DNA from 3 places in the Streptomyces sp. NPDC058195 genome. Region 2 is predicted to be linked to each of the others. Evidence: riboswitches for the same ligand, from Rfam matches in the RefSeq annotation. Region 2 holds a riboswitch; each other region holds the start of a gene.
The links. A riboswitch is a leader RNA that binds a small molecule or an ion and turns the genes downstream of it on or off. The one in region 2 is predicted to bind cyclic di-AMP.
Positions count from the first base shown of each region.

Region 1: another riboswitch for cyclic di-AMP. It lies ahead of ACFVWY_RS11740 (C40 family peptidase); the one in region 2 lies ahead of ACFVWY_RS26065 (M23 family metallopeptidase).
Region 3: another riboswitch for cyclic di-AMP. It lies ahead of ACFVWY_RS16500 (peptidoglycan DD-metalloendopeptidase family protein); the one in region 2 lies ahead of ACFVWY_RS26065 (M23 family metallopeptidase).

Region 1 is NZ_JBHVVM010000007.1:175,487-180,450, forward strand. It holds gene ACFVWY_RS11730 (ATP-dependent Clp protease proteolytic subunit) at 1-307, shown strand, start outside; gene ACFVWY_RS11735 (hypothetical protein) at 315-623, shown strand; cyclic di-AMP (ydaO/yuaA leader) riboswitch at 985-1,183, shown strand; gene ACFVWY_RS11740 (C40 family peptidase) at 1,187-1,660, shown strand; gene ACFVWY_RS11745 (ATP-binding protein) at 1,642-2,118, opposite strand; gene ACFVWY_RS11750 (helix-turn-helix domain-containing protein) at 2,322-3,182, shown strand; gene ACFVWY_RS11755 (DUF397 domain-containing protein) at 3,206-3,412, shown strand; gene ACFVWY_RS11760 (8-amino-7-oxononanoate synthase) at 3,523-4,665, opposite strand; gene bioB (biotin synthase BioB) at 4,807-4,964, shown strand, end outside.
Region 2 is NZ_JBHVVM010000024.1:18,128-23,091, reverse strand. It holds gene ACFVWY_RS26080 (SHOCT domain-containing protein) at 1-150, opposite strand, end outside; tRNA gene ACFVWY_RS26075 (tRNA-Met) at 321-394, shown strand; gene ACFVWY_RS26070 (PP2C family protein-serine/threonine phosphatase) at 577-1,737, shown strand; cyclic di-AMP (ydaO/yuaA leader) riboswitch at 1,982-2,134, shown strand; gene ACFVWY_RS26065 (M23 family metallopeptidase) at 2,146-3,273, shown strand; gene ACFVWY_RS26060 (aldo/keto reductase) at 3,465-4,409, shown strand; gene ACFVWY_RS26055 (PrsW family glutamic-type intramembrane protease) at 4,463-4,964, opposite strand, start outside.
Region 3 is NZ_JBHVVM010000011.1:161,878-166,841, reverse strand. It holds gene ACFVWY_RS16510 (STM4011 family radical SAM protein) at 1-799, shown strand, start outside; gene ACFVWY_RS16505 (SGNH/GDSL hydrolase family protein) at 868-1,707, opposite strand; gene ACFVWY_RS16500 (peptidoglycan DD-metalloendopeptidase family protein) at 1,881-2,786, opposite strand; cyclic di-AMP (ydaO/yuaA leader) riboswitch at 2,790-2,946, opposite strand; gene ACFVWY_RS16495 (alpha-galactosidase) at 3,242-4,964, opposite strand, start outside.

The sequences.
Region 1 (4,964 bases), on a different contig from region 2:
CGCCGCGGGCGCCCCTGGTCACCGGCACGCGCTGCCCGGCGCCCGGGTGCTCGTGCGCCAGCCCGAACTCCCCGAACCGGTACGGGGCCAGCCGTCCGACCTGGCCGTCGAGGCCCGGGAGATGGAACGGCTCCACACGCTGCTGATCGAACTGCTGGCGCGGCACACCGGCCGCGACACCGGACGGATCGCCGCGGACATCGAGCGCGACCTGATCCTCGACGCGGCGGGAGCACGGGCGTACGGCCTGGTGGATCACGTCCTGGAGAACCGGAACGCCTCCCGCCCACCGCACGCCGCGCGGTGAACGCACGATGCGACCGCCCGAACTCCCGCCGCTTCCCGCGCTGACCCGCGCCGAGGGAGAGTTCATCGACCGCTACCTCGACGTCGTCGACCAGCTCGGCCGGATCAACCCGGCCCGGGGCACCGACACCTACGGCGCGCTGCGCGCCGCTCAGGCACTGGCCTCGCACGCGGTGGCGCTGCGGGAAGCGCTGGCGCTGATGCACGAACGGGGGGAGGCACACATCCACACCGCGACGCTCGCACGGGCGCTGCGCGTGCTGGACGGTGAGCGGCGCGCCGGGCGCGTCACCGTACCCCCGGCTCCCACGATGTGACCGGAGCGTGCGCTCCGCCGTGGGCGAGGCGGGCGGCCGCACCGCCCACGGCCCTCACCCCGCCGCCGTGGCCGACACACCCGACACGGTGATCGGATTTCCTCGCTCGTTCGGCGTAGGAAGTCCCTCGCACGCGAGACCGCTCAACTTGCGCGTTTCACAGGGACAGTGACCGGAATCTACGCTTCCGTCGCTGGTACGGCGTGGGCCCGAAGCTCCGTCAGCAGCCCGGAGCGCACCATGTCCACCTGAATGGATCAGTCGTGAGGAGCCTCACATATCCCATTTTCGGCTCGGAAATCCGATGATCCGTGGGTCAAGATCCCTGGGACGACAAGCCCCCGCCACCGCGGCGGGGCGGTCCGGGCGGACGCCGAGTCCTGCCGCCGTCCGGATGCCTGGTCGACGAGAGTGGATCGGCAGGAGTGGAGGACCCAGGCACAACGGGTCGGCCCGGACACACCGGACGACCCTCGGGGTGAAGCCGCACCACGCGGCCGGGCGACTTCGCCGGCCCGAACCCGACAGGTCATCCTTCACAGGCGGCTGACGAAGGGTTGCGCATGTCTGCGCAGGTTCATGTCCCGTCTCTGTTCGTCCGGGCCGGAACGGCCTCGGTTCTCACTCTCGCCGCCGTCGGCGGCACCATGTTCGCCCCGGGTGTCCAGGCGGACGCCCAGGCCGCGACCGTATCGACGAAGGCGCTCGGCATCGCGGCATCGAAGAAGGGGGCGCCGTACCGCTGGGGCGCCGCCGGTCCCCACCGCTTCGACTGCTCGGGCCTGACCCTCTACGCGTTCAAGAAGGCCGGCAAGAAGCTCCCCCGCACCGCACAGCAGCAGTACAACCGGACCCGGCACGTCTCGGCCTCACGCCGGCAACGCGGCGACCTGGTCTTCTTCCACTACGGCCGCAGCGTCTACCACGTCGGGATCTACGCCGGAGCGGGCAGGATCTGGCACTCGCCCAGGAGCGGCGCGGTGGTCCGGCTGGAGAAGATCTGGACCAAGAGCGTCTACTACGGCCGGGTCGGCTGAGCCCGGCCGGTCCCCGAAGCCCCCGCCCGGCTCCGCACGGGCACCCGCCACGGCAGCACGACCCACACCGTCTTGCCGCCGTCGGAGGTGGGGGTGACGGTCAGCCGCCCGCCGCGCTGCTGCGCCAGACAGCGGATGATCCCCATGCCACGTCCGTTGTCCTGCCGCACCGCGGCGGGCGGTCGCCTGGGCCACTGCGGATGACTGTCCGTCACCCCCAGGCGGAACCTCTCCTCCTGGTCCAGCCGGAGGTCCACGGTGAAGGTGGGCGACTGCCCGAAGGTGTGCTGCACGACGTTGGTCGCCAGTTCGGAGACGATGAGCCGGACGCCGTCGACGAAATCGGCGTCGTCGGCCAGACCCCATCCGCCGAGCACCCCGACCACGTATCTGCGCGCCGCCGGAACCGAGACCGGATCGCTCGGCAGGGTGACGCATGCCCTCTGATGATCTGCCACAGCGTGCCGTCCTTCCCTCCCGGGCCGGTCCACCGATCGGGCCGGGCCGGGCCGCGCTTGGCGCCGGATTGCCCCTGATGCTGCCCGCTGTGGGGGTGCCACACCACAATATGCATATATCTATCGCTCAATGCGGTGAACTCTGCCACCTGCGCCTGTGAACGGCGGCACACTGTCCGGTCGGCGGAAGAGGGAGAGCGCGCATGCAGCACGGCCCCGCGGTGCGACGCCGCAAACTCGGGGAAGAACTGCGGAGCCTGCGCCACGCGTCGGGGCTCACCAGCCGGGAAGCGGCCCGGACACTCGGCTGGCACCAGTCGAAGGTGAGCCGGATCGAGACCGGCGTGAGCGGGGTGCATCCCGCCGACGTGAACCGGCTGCTGGACACGTACGGCGTGGACGACGCCCGGTTGCGCGGCCTCCTGGCGGCACTGGCGGGCTCGGCCGGTGGGGGCGGTACCGGCTGGTGGCATGCCTATCGCGGCCTGCTCCCGCCCCAGTACCGCGACTTCATCAGCCTGGAGTCGCAGGCGCGCACCGCACGCACACTGGAGACCTCGGTGGTGCCGGGGCTCCTGCAGACCGCCGACTACGCGCGTGCGGTGACCCGGGCCTCGCTGGACGGGCTGCCCGCCGGTCAGCTGGACTCGCTGGTGGAGGTGCGGCTGGCCCGGCAGGGGGTGCTGCGGACCGATCCGCCGCTGCGGCTGAGCGCGGTGCTCGACGAGGCGGTACTGCGGCGCCAGGTCGGCGGCTGCCGGGTGATGCGGGAGCAGCTGCGCCATCTGACCAGAGTGGCCCAGCTCCCCCACGTACGGCTCCAGTTGCTGCCGTTCGCGATGGGCGGGTACGCCGGGCTGACCGGGCCTTTCGTTATTTTCTCATTCCCGAACACTTCTGATCTGGATGTGGTCGTTCTTGACCATTTGACGAGTAGCCTCTATCTGGAGCGGAAAGAAGACCTTGAGGCGTACAGCTCGGCCTTCCGCACCATGCAGGCGCACGCGCTGTCGCCGGAGCACTCGCTGGACCTCATCGCCGCGATCGACCGCGGCGCACAGTGAACCGGACCGCCCGGAGGGACCTCATGTCGGACTGCCTGGCACAGCACGGCTCGGACTGGCGGCGCAGCAGCCGCAGCACGGGCATGAACAACTGCGTGGAGACCGCGCCCGTCTCCGACGGACGGCTCGCCGTGCGGGACTCCAAGGACCTGTCCAGAACGCCGTTACGGTTCTCCGCGACGGCCTGGACCTCCTTCGTCACCGGTCTGCACCGGACTCTGGCCGGCTGACGGCCGCGGTCCGGTGCCAGCTCGGAACGGCTGACGGCCCGGCCGGATGGCGGTGCGGCCAGCCGCGCGGCCGGCCAGCGCCTCCTGACAGCTGGTCGGGGGCGGTGCGGTCAGCTGGCGGGGGCGGTCCGCACGACGGTCTCCACGGCGGTGGTGATCTCCTCCTCGGTCAGGTCGGCGCGCGCGGTCAGCCGGAGCCGGGACACCCCGTCGGGCACCGACGGGGGACGGAAACAGCCGACGAGGACACCGGCCGCACGGCAGTCAGCCGCCCAGCGCACCGCCGCGTCCGCCGAGGGCGCGCGGACCGACACCACCGCCGCGTCGGGCCGTACGGCGGACAGTCCGGCCGCGGTCAGCCGTTGGTGGAGCACGGTGGCCACCGCACGGACCCGTTCGGCCCGTCCGGGCTCGCGGCGCAGCAGCCGCAGGCCTGCGAGGGCGGCGCCCGCGGCGGCCGGTGCGAGGCCGGTGTCGAAGATGAACGTCCGGGCCGTGTTGACGAGGTGGTCGATGACCCGGGCCGGACCGAGAATGGCTCCGCCCTGGCTGCCGAGGGACTTGGAGAGGGTCAGCGTGAGGACGGTCCCGGCGTCGCCCGCGAGCCCGGCGGCGGCCAATGCGCCCCGGCCGCCCGCCCCCAGCACGCCCAGTCCGTGCGCGTCGTCGACGAGCAGCGCGGAGTCCTCCGTACGGCAGATCCCGGCCAGTTCGGACAGCGGCGCCGCGTCGCCGTCGACCGAGAAGACCGAGTCCGTGACGACCAGCGCCCGCCCGTCGCGCGTCCGCAGGGCTTTGCGTACGGCCTCGGGTTCGGCGTGCGGCACGACGGCGGTCCGGGCGCGGGAGAGCCGGCAGCCGTCCACGATCGAGGCGTGGTTGCCCGCGTCCGAGACGATCAGTGAGCCGTGTCCGGTGAGCGCCGTGACGGCGGCGAGGTTGGCCGCGTAGCCGGAGGACAGCACCAGGGCCGCCTCGAAACCGCAGAACTCCGCCAGTTCCTGTTCGAGCGCGGCGTGGAGTGCGGTGGAGCCGGTGACCAGTCGTGAACCGGTCGCGCCCGCGCCCCATTCGCGCGCGGCCGCGGCCGCGGCCCCGGTGATGCCGGGGTGTCTGGCCAGCCCCAGGTAGTCGTTGCTCGCGAGGTCGAGGAGCCCGCAGACGGCGGGCCGGGGACGCAGGACACGGACGAGTCCGGCGTCGGCACGACGGCGTGCCTCGGCGTCGGTCCAGCTGAACGGGTCGAAGGACATGAGCGGTCCCTTTTGTAGGCAGCTCACAGACCTTAACCGCGGGCACGTCCGGTCATGGTGTGGCAATACACACACCCTCGACAGGTAGTGTTGTCCGGTTCCTCCTTGGCTGCGGGACCTGTGTAGGACAGGATCTTCGCCATGGACCTCCTGACCACGCTGGTGGACAAGGGCCTGCGGCGCGAGCCGCCGACCCGTGAAGAAGCCCTCGCCGTGCTGGCGACCCCGGACGACGACCTGCTCGAAGTGGTGGCCGCGGCCGGGAAGGTACGCCGTCAGTGGTTCGGGCGGCGCGTGAA
Region 2 (4,964 bases):
GAGGATCAGCCAGCCCGCCTTGCCCCAGCCGCCGAGGTCATGGCTGCGGAAGATGTCCGTGATGACCTTGAACAGCAGGAACAGCCACATGATCCAGAGGAAGAAGACCAGCATGGTCCAGAAGAGGTTGAGCATGGGGTAGTCGTCCACGGATCGCTCCTCGGTCGGCGCGTGCGTTCCACGCGGTCACGGGCGGGTAAATCATGGGCAAATCAGTCATACCACCGCATCTGTGTGCCTGCTCGTTGTCCGTGCATTTCCGGTCGGTGGGCGGGATGGTCAAAAGGGCGTCCGGGATGGCGTAGAGTTGGGTTTACCGACGCGGGGTGGAGCAGCTCGGTAGCTCGCTGGGCTCATAACCCAGAGGTCGCAGGTTCAAATCCTGTCCCCGCTACTGAAGGATTCGGGCCCGGCACGCATACAGCGTGCCGGGCCCGAGTCGTTTTCCCCTGGGGTCACGCCCGTACTCCCTTTGGCCGATGCGGAGTCGCCGACCGTTCCCGCTCCGGTGAGGCTGGGGCGGGGCGGAGCACGGCGCCGTCCGTGCTCGCGGGTGTACCGGGCAGGAGACCACAGGTGTGGAAGTGGGAGAGGCGGCGCGGTCAGCACGCCGGGGGCGGTGCCCGCAGCCGGAGCTTCGTCCGCACGCTGCCCGCGCTGATGATCATCGGCGGGCTGTTCTTCGACGGGCTCGCTCCGCAGACCTTCACCGCCATTCCGCTCTTCGTGGCCGCTCCGCTGATCGCGGCCCCGTTCTTCTCGCTCGCCAGCACCATCCGCACCGGCCTCGCCGCGATGCTGGCGGTCATCGTGCTGCGGCTGTACAGCAGTACGTTGCCGGAGATCGTGCCGCTGATCGAACTGCTCACCCTGGCCACCGTCTCGGTCCTCGCGGTCGTGATCAACGGGGTGGTGCGGCGGAGCAACGAGCGGCTGGCCTCCGCGCGGTTCATCGCGGAGACGGCCATGCGCGCGGTGGTGCCCCAGCCGGCCGGACGGATCGGCGGGCTGCAGGTCGCGGCGCGGTACGAGGCGGCGCAGGCGGATGAGTACGTCGGCGGCGACCTGTTCGCCGTGGCGGACACCCCGCACGGGGTGCGGATGGTGGTCGGAGACGTACGGGGCAAGGGGCTGGGGGCCGTGGAGACGGTGGCGGTGGTCATCGGGGCGTTCCGCGAGGCGGCCGAGCGGGAGGGCTCCCTGGCGGAGGTGGCGGGGCGGCTGGAGCGGGCGCTGTCGCGGGAGGAGGCGCGACGGGGCGGCCTCGACGTGCTCGAAGGCTTCATCACCGCCGTACTGGCCGAGATCCCGGCCGGACTGTCCCGCGTGCGGATCGTCAACCGCGGGCATCCCGAGCCGATTCTGCTGCATCCGGACGGGGCGCTGGAGGTGCTGCGGCCTTCGGTGCCCGCGCTGCCGCTCGGCATGGGGCTGGGTGTGTGGCAGGAGCGGACGGACGAGTGGGACCTGCCGGACGGGACGACACTGCTCCTCTATACGGACGGCCTCTCCGAGGCGCGGAACGCCGAGGGGGTCTTCTACGACCCGGCGGCCCGGCTGCGCGGGCGGATCTTCCCGGGCCCGGAGGAGCTGCTCTCCGCGCTGACGGACGACGTACGCCTGCACACCGGTGGCGAGACGACCGACGACATGGCGCTGCTCGCGGTGGTGCGTCCCGGGCAAGGGCAGCCGGTCCGGCGCCGGACCGTGCCGATCGTGGGCGTGGAGAAGGAATGAGCGGTCCCGCGGCAATGCCACGGTGCGTAGTCGAGAGGCGCCGCTCCGCATAACATTTGACATAACGTCAGAAATGAGTTGGCGGCTGAGGGGCGGTCAAGTGGCCCTATTGGTCAGCTTATGTCCAGTAAAGTCCAGGCCAAAGACGTGAACGATCAGTGGGAACAGCTTGGAATGGAGCCCCGGTGTCTATTAACGTTCGATAACGCAGCGCGGTCGTCCCAGCCGTCATCAATGGCGGCGCCGTGCGCGAGCGCCGAATCCCGCAAGGGAACCGGGGAACCACCTCCATGGGGTGAATCGGACACCTGTGTCTCGTGAGAGGCAGAGGAGCCCGTAGGAGACCTTCCTGCTCCGAACCCGTCAGCTAACCCGGTAGGCGAGAAGGAAGGAAAGGAGTGCGCCCCCGTGGCGTCCAACAAGCCTGCCCCTGAAGCCCCTTCACGGTTCCACGGCGATAACGGCGATTACGGCACTGGCTACGGCACCGGCTACGGCGCCGGGCACACCGGTGAGTTCGCCCCCGACTTCCGCTCCGACACGGACAACGGCGAGGCCGAGCGCGGCTGGAGCGAGTGGAACCCCACGGAGGAGACGGTCCGCCCGGTGCGCGGCAGGCACCGTGTCGCCAAGCAGCGCACGGGACTCGCCCGCAGTTCCACGGTCCTGGGCGTCGGCGTCATAGCGGCGGTCGGTGCGGGTGGCATGGCCACCGCGCAGGGCAAGCCCCCGGTCTCCATCTCGGTGCCCGACGCGATCACGGAGAACCTTCCGGACGCCAAGTCCCTGCCCGGCGTGGGCTCCCTGTTCTCCGACGGTTCCGAGGCCGACAAGGCCGAGGCCGCCGCCACCGCCCCGCTCACCACCGCGGGTATCACCACCGCCGAGGCCGAGCAGGGCACCACGGACGCCGGTGAGGCACTGCGCGCCCGCATCCTCCAGCAGGCCGAGCAGCAGCAGGACGCGGCCGCCGCCGAGGCCAAGGCCGCCGAGGAGAAGGCCGCCGCCGAGCAGGCCGCCGCCGAGGCGAAGAAGCAGCAGGACGCGGCCGAGGCCAAGGCCGCCGCCGAGAAGAAGAAGGCGGAGGAAGCGGCCAAGAAGAAGGCGGAGGCCGTGCGGCTGGCCAAGCTCGCCGCCAGCTACTCCCTCCCGACCTTCTCGTACACGATCACCTCGACCTACGGCCAGGCCGGTTCGATGTGGTCCTCCGGTCACCACACCGGGCTCGACTTCGCCGCTCCGACCGGTACCCCGATCAAGGCCGTCCACAGCGGCACGATCACGTCGGCCGGGCTGGCCGGTTCGTACGGCTACCGCACCGTGCTGAAGCTGGAGGACGGTACGGAGGTGTGGTTCTGCCACCAGTCCTCGATCGGTGTCAGCGTGGGCCAGAAGGTCACCACCGGCGAGGTCATCGGCCGGGTCGGCGCGACCGGCAACGTGACCGGCCCTCACCTCCACCTGGAAGTCCACACCGCCGACGGTTCGGGCATCGACCCGATGAGCTGGTTCCGCAGCAAGGGCCTCACCCCCTGAGCCGTCCCCGCACCACTTCCTGAGCCCCTTTCCCCGCCGGTTCGCCGGCCGATGAGCCCCGGCAGCCCTGACGCTCCCCCCGACGTCAGGGCTGCCGGTCTTGTCGTGGGTGAGGTGTCCGTTCGGGTGGACGGTTTCCGGGCGGCCGGGGCGGCGGAATAGCGGGCTCGCCGGAATTCGTTGATCGACTCATGACTTCTCTGCGCCCGCTGGGCTCCTCCAGCCTCCAGGTCTTCCCGCTCGCACTCGGTGGCAACGTCTTCGGCTGGACGGCCGACGAAGCGCAGTCGTTCGCCGTACTGGACGCCTACGCTGCGGCCGGGGGAAATTTCGTCGACACCGCCGACGGCTACTCCGCCTGGGCTCCGGGCAACGAGGGCGGGGAGTCGGAGACGGTCATCGGGAAATGGCTCGCCTCCCGCTCCGGCCGCGACGACTTCGTCATCGCCACCAAGGTCTCCACCCATCCCTCCTACCAGGGGCTCTCCCCGGCCAACATCAAGGCCGCCGCCGAAGCGTCGCTGCGCAGGCTGGGCACCGACCGCATCGACCTCTACTACACGCACTTCGACGACGAGTCCGTGCCGGTCGAGGAGATCATCGCCGCTCTGGACGAGCTGGTGAAGGAGGGCAAGGTCAGGGAGATCGCCGCCTCCAACATCAGCCCCGAGCGGCTCCAGGCGTCGCTGGACTTCTCGGAGCGCGAGGGCCTGGCCCGCTACGTCGCCCTCCAGCCGCACTACAACCTGGTCTCCCGCGACACGTACGAGGGCGGGCTCCAGGACACGGCCGCCCGCGCCGGTCTGGCCGCCGTGCCGTACTTCGCCCTGGCCTCCGGATTCCTCACCGGCAAGTACCGTCCGGGCGCCGAGGTGGAGAGCGCGCGGGCCACGAGCGTGGCGCGGTACCGGGACTCGGAGCGGGGGCGGAAGGTCCTGGCCGCGCTGGACAAGGTGGCCGCGGCGCACGACGCACAGGTCGCGACCGTCGCGCTGGCCTGGCTGGCCTCCCGGCCGACCGTAGCCGCGCCGATCGCCTCGGCCCGTACGGTGGAGCAGCTGCCCGCGCTGGTGGCCGTCGCCGACCTCTCACTGACCGGGCAGGAACTGGCCGAGCTCACCGAGGCATCCGCCTGACCCGCGGATACGGCACGGGCTGCGGGGCCGGGCGGCCGTAACGCCCGGAGCCCTTACGCCCGGGGGCCGTAGGTCTGGGGCCCGTACGGCGGGTACGCGGCGGGCTGCTGGGGCTGCGGCCCGTACGGCGGGTGCGCTCCGTACGGCGTCCCGTGCTGCGCTCCGTACGGCGGGTACGCGGCGTAGGACGGGTGATGCGGGTACGCGGCGGGCTGGGCGTACGGGCCGGGCCGCTGTCCGTACGGACCCGGCTGCGCGTACCGCGGGTGAGGCGGCTGGGCGTACGGGATCGGCGGCAGGCGGTGGGGGCGCAGCCGGCCCGTCGCCTGCGCCGCGTACGTCAGGGCCCAGGCGGCCACCTCCCGGCGCTGCCACAGGTGGTGCAGCAGCTCCAGCTCCCGTTCGGCGAAGTCCGGGCCCGCCTCCCCGCGGCGGGCCCGCAGCCGCAGCGAGGCCAGTGCCGTGGCGAAGGACTCGTACTCCGCGACGGTGCGGGCGGCCGCCTTGCCCCGGGCCTTCGCCGCCTTGTCCCCGGCCGCGGCGTACTGGTGACGG
Region 3 (4,964 bases), on a different contig from region 2:
GCGGCGCGACAGCCGGGAGCAGCTGCGGGCCGACCGGGCCGCGCTGGAGCGGTTCACGGCGTGGGCCGCGGCGCAGACCGGCGACCGGATCTCGGTGCTGTTCACACCGTGGGGCGAGGGCCTGGTCCGCTCCTGGTACCGCCGGGCCCTGGTGGAGCTGGCGCAGCTGCCGCACATCCGCCGGGTGGCGATCCAGACCAATCTGAGCACCCGTACGGGATGGCTGGCCGAGGCGGGCGCGGGCCGGGAGAAGATCGCCCTGTGGTGCACGTACCACCCAGGGCAGACGCCGTACGAGCGGTTCCTGGCCAAGTGCCGGGAGCTGAGCGCGCTCGGGGTCCGGCACAGTGTCGGTGTCGTCGGGCTGGACGCCCACCTGGAGGAGGCGAGGCGGCTGCGCGCCGCACTGCCCGACGAGGTCTATCTCTGGGTGAACGCGGCGGAGGGCCACAGCTACACCGACGCGGAGGCGGAACTCTGGACGGCCGTCGATCCGCTCTTCCCGTACAGCAGGCACCCGCACCGTTCGGCCGGTCTGCCGTGCCGGACCGGCGAGTCGGTGATCTCGGTGGACGGCGAGGGCACCGTGCGGCGCTGTCATTTCGTGCCCGCGCGGCTGGGCAATCTCTACGACGGTAGCTACCGGCGGGCGCTGGGGCCGCGCGCCTGCCCCCTGGCGGTCTGCGACTGCCACATCGGCTATGTGCATCTGGAGACGCTGCCGCTGTACGACGTCTTCGCGGGCGGCGTGCTGGAGCGGATACCCGCCTCACCGCCGCTGCCCGGCGGGCGTGGCTGAGGTCCGGCCACGTCCGCCGGGCAGCGGCGGTGCTTCACAGGGGGCTCCGCCGCGTAGCCTCGGGGGCTCTACAGCGGCAGCAGGTCGGGGCGCTTGGCCTCGACGTGGTCGCCGGAGGACTCGCCCCGCAGCCGCCGCCCGATCCACGGCACCAGGTGCTCGCGCGCCCAGTGGATGTCGTCGCGCCGCACCTCCAGGGTGCCGCGCTGGGCCTGCGGGGGCCATTCCTGGTCGGGGTCGGCCGGTACGTCGATGCCGAGGACCTGGGCGGCGCGCAGCGCGACCCTGGTGTGTCCCTCGGGCGACAGGTGGAGCCGGTCGTCACCCCAGGCGCGCCGGTCCTGGACGGACCGCAGCGACCACAGGTCCAGGACCGGGCAGTCGTAGCGGTCGGCGATGGCCCGTACATGGGCGGTGTACGTGGCGATCTTGCCGCGCAGATGGCGCAGCACGGGAATGTCCCGGGTGTCGAAGCCGGTGGTGACCATGACCGTGCCCACCGCCCCGGTGAGCTCGGCGACGGCGCGCTCGAAGCGTTCGGCCACGTCGTCGGGGTCGGTGCCGGGCCGGATGATGTCGTTGCCGCCCGCGCAGAAGCTCACCAGGTCGGGGGCGAGCTCCTTGGCGCGCGGCACCTGCTCCTCGACGATCTGGTCGAGGAGGCGTCCGCGTACGGCGAGATTGGCGTATCTGAATTCCGCGTAATCTCCGGCGTCGAGCGCCGCGCCGGGGTCCGGAAGCTGGTCCGCGAGAAGTACCGCGAATCGGTCCGCCCAGCCGACGAAGGTGCCGTCCGGGCCGGGGTCACCGACTCCCTCGGTGAAGCTGTCGCCGATCGCCGCGTACGACCCGATGACGCCCTGCCGGTTGATGACGCCACGTTGCATATTTCTCGAATCGTCTGCCACAAGCGCTTATCCTGCACTGCCGAATGTGACCTACGCGACCGTAATAAAGGGTTGACGGGTGGTGAGATAGACCACCCGGTCAGTTTTTGGCAAAGAGGGAATAGCCGGAAGGGGCGGTGCGCCACCGCGCACCGCCCCTTCGGTTCCCTCAGGTCACGCCCCTCAGGTCACGCTCAGACGTGGATACCGTGCGAGGCCAGGAAGGCGATCGGGTCGATGTCCGAGCCGTACTCCGGGCCGGTGCGCACCTCGAAGTGCAGGTGCGGGCCGGTGACGTTGCCGGTGGCGCCGGAGAGGCCGACCTGCTGGCCGACGCTCACGGCCTGGCCCGCCGAGACGGACAGGGAGGACAGGTGGCCGTACTGCGAGTAGTGGCCGTCGGCGTGCTTGACGACGATCTGGTTGCCGTAGGCACCGCCCCAGCCGGCGGCGACGACGGTGCCGGAGGTGATGGCCTTGACGCCGGTACCGGTGCCGACGGGGAAGTCGATACCGGTGTGGCTGCCACTGGACCAGTTGGAGCCGGAGGCCCGGTAATTGGTGGTGTGGTTGCCGGGGACCGGGTGGGCGTAGCCGGAAGCGGTGCTCTCGGCGGCCGGGGCCTCCTCAGCGGCGGATTCGGCCGGAGCCGGCTTCTCGGCGGCCGGGGCGAGGGCCTTCGACGGCAGGGCGGAACCGGCGCCGGCGCCGGCGGGTGCGGCCTTGGCCGCGGTCGCCGCGGAGAGGGTCAGCTTCATGCCGGGGAAGATCAGGCCCGGGTTCTCGCCGACGACCTCGCGGTTGTCCTGGTACAGCTTCTGCCAGCCGCCCTTGACCTGGTGCTCGGCGGCGATCTTCGACAGGTAGTCGCCGGACACGACGGAGTACGTGGCGGGCGCGGCCTTCGGGGCGGACTTCGGCGCGGTGTGCGCGGTGGCGGCCCGCTCCGGCGCGGCGGCCGGGGCCGACTGCTCCGCGGCGTGGGCGCCGGTGGCGCCGAGCAGCGGCAGTGCGATGACGGCGCCACCGGTGCCGACCGCGGCGATGCCGCGGGCGATGGGGCCGATCTTGGTACGGCGGTGCTTACCCGTGTTGGGCATGGCGTCTGTCCTCTCCGGCGCCTGCGAGGTGAGCTGTCGGGTTCGGGCTGGAGATGCCCGGCCGCACCACGTGCGACTTCACCCCTAGCCGGCCGGATTTCCCCGGTCGGCGGCCTACCTGGTTCCCCCGCTCCTGCCACGCGATAAGTGGATGTGAATTCCGGTCGGCGGCAGGATTGGGCGGACCGTCCGGAATGACGGTGACCGTAAGCGAGCCGGGACGGCGAGAACAAGCGGCAGGTTCCACCCCGGTATTCCGTTCCGGGAATTCGGCGCGGAATTCCGGTCACCCTCCGTGGATTACGGATCTTGTCATTCCGCACCGGGTACGGAATGCCCGCCGGGGCCGCCGCCACACACCGTCACGAATATGATCCCGCTCACGGGACGCCGGCCATCTCCCTTACAAGCAGGCGATGTTAGGAAAAAGTGCGCATTACGGACACCTCGGGTGCTCAGCTCCGTCGCAGGCGCAGCACCCGCGCGTCGAGATCGCCCCGGAGCCCGGTGTGCAGCCCCTGGTGCAGCAGCACCGAGCCGTGGTGGACCGCCCCGGTCTCCCGGCAGGTGTACACGGCCGCGGGGTCGAGCCCGCGCAGCCGCAGGGCCGGGGGGCGTTCCCCGTACCGCTGGGCCTCCAGCCACATCAGGACCACGGCCTCCTCGCCGAGGACGTACTGGACCGCGCTGAGTCCGCCGCGCGGCTCGCGCAGCCGGTACAGCGCCCCGTGCTGCACCACGGGGCGGATCTCCTTGTAGAGGTCCACCCAGCCGCGCGCCTCGGTCAGCTCCTGCTCGCTCCATTCGGTGAGGTTCCCGCCGATGCCGAGCACCCCGGCCATGGCGCTCACGAAGCGGAATCGCAGCGAGCTGACCCTGCCGTTGAGCTGGCGGTTCGGGCTGTCGGTGACCCAGGCGGCCATCACCCGGGCCGGGTGGAGGTGCCCGAAGCCCTCCTGGATGGCGAGCCGGTCGAGCGGGTCGGTGTTGTCGGAGGTCCACACCTGGTCGGTACGGGACAGGATGCCCAGGTCGATCCGGCCGCCCCCGCCCGAGCAGGACTCGAAGGCAACGGCGGGGTGGGCGGCCCTGAGCCGGTCGATCAGCGCGTACAGGGCGTCCACATGGGCGGTCCAGATCTTCTGGGGATACTCCTCACCGGGCCAGCCCGGGTCGGTGAAGCAGCGGTTGAAGTCCCACTTCACGTAGTCGACGGGGGTGCCGGAGAGCAGCGCGTGCAGCCGCTCCCAGAGGTACTCCTGGACATCGGGCCGGGCCAGATTGAGCACCAGCTGGTTGCGGTACTCCGTCCGGGCCCGGCCGGGGACGTGCTGGACCCAGTCGGGGTGCGCGCGGTAGAGGTCGCTGTCAGGGTTGACCATTTCCGGTTCGACCCAGATACCGAACCGCATGCCGAGCCCGTGCACTTCGTCGGCGAGCGGCTTCAGCCCGCCGGGGAAGCGGTCCGGATTGGGGGTCCAGTCACCGAGCCCGGCCCGGTCGCTGGTCCGCCGCCCGAACCAGGCGTCGTCCACCACGAACAGCTCGACGCCCATCGCCGCGGCGCGCCGGGCGAGGGCACGCTGCTGGTCCAGCGAGATGGCGAAGCCGGTCGCCTCCCAGGAGTTGTAGAGCACCGGCCGCAGGCTCCGCGCGTCCGGGATGACATGAGCCAGCTGCCAGGCGTGCCAGGCCCGGCTGGCCCCGCCGAAGCCACCGTCACTCCAGAGCCCGGCGAACACGGGGGTGGTGTACGACTCCCCCGGGGCGAGCCGGAGCAGCCCGGATTCGTCATGCCCGGCGCCGCCGGTGATCTGCACGAGTCCGTCGGGCAGCCGCTGCACGCTGATCCGCCAGGAGCCGGACCAGCCGAGCGCGCAGCCGTAGACCTCCCCGCTCTCCTCGGTGGCCGCGCCGTCGGCGTCCAGCGCGGCCCACGGGAGGTACTGGTGGCCGGTGTGGCCGCGCCTGCTGGAGATGACGCCCTCGCCGTGGAGCAGTTCCGCGCGCTCGATCCGGGTCTCGGCCGACCAGCGGCCGTGCAGCCGGCTCAGCCGCCAGCCGTCGCGGGCGGGCAGCGACCAGGCGGCCGCGTCGGCGCGCAGCAGTTCCAGCGGCGGGCCGTCCGGACCGGTGTGGGTGACGGTGGCCCAGCGCTCCACGACGTCGGAATCGTCC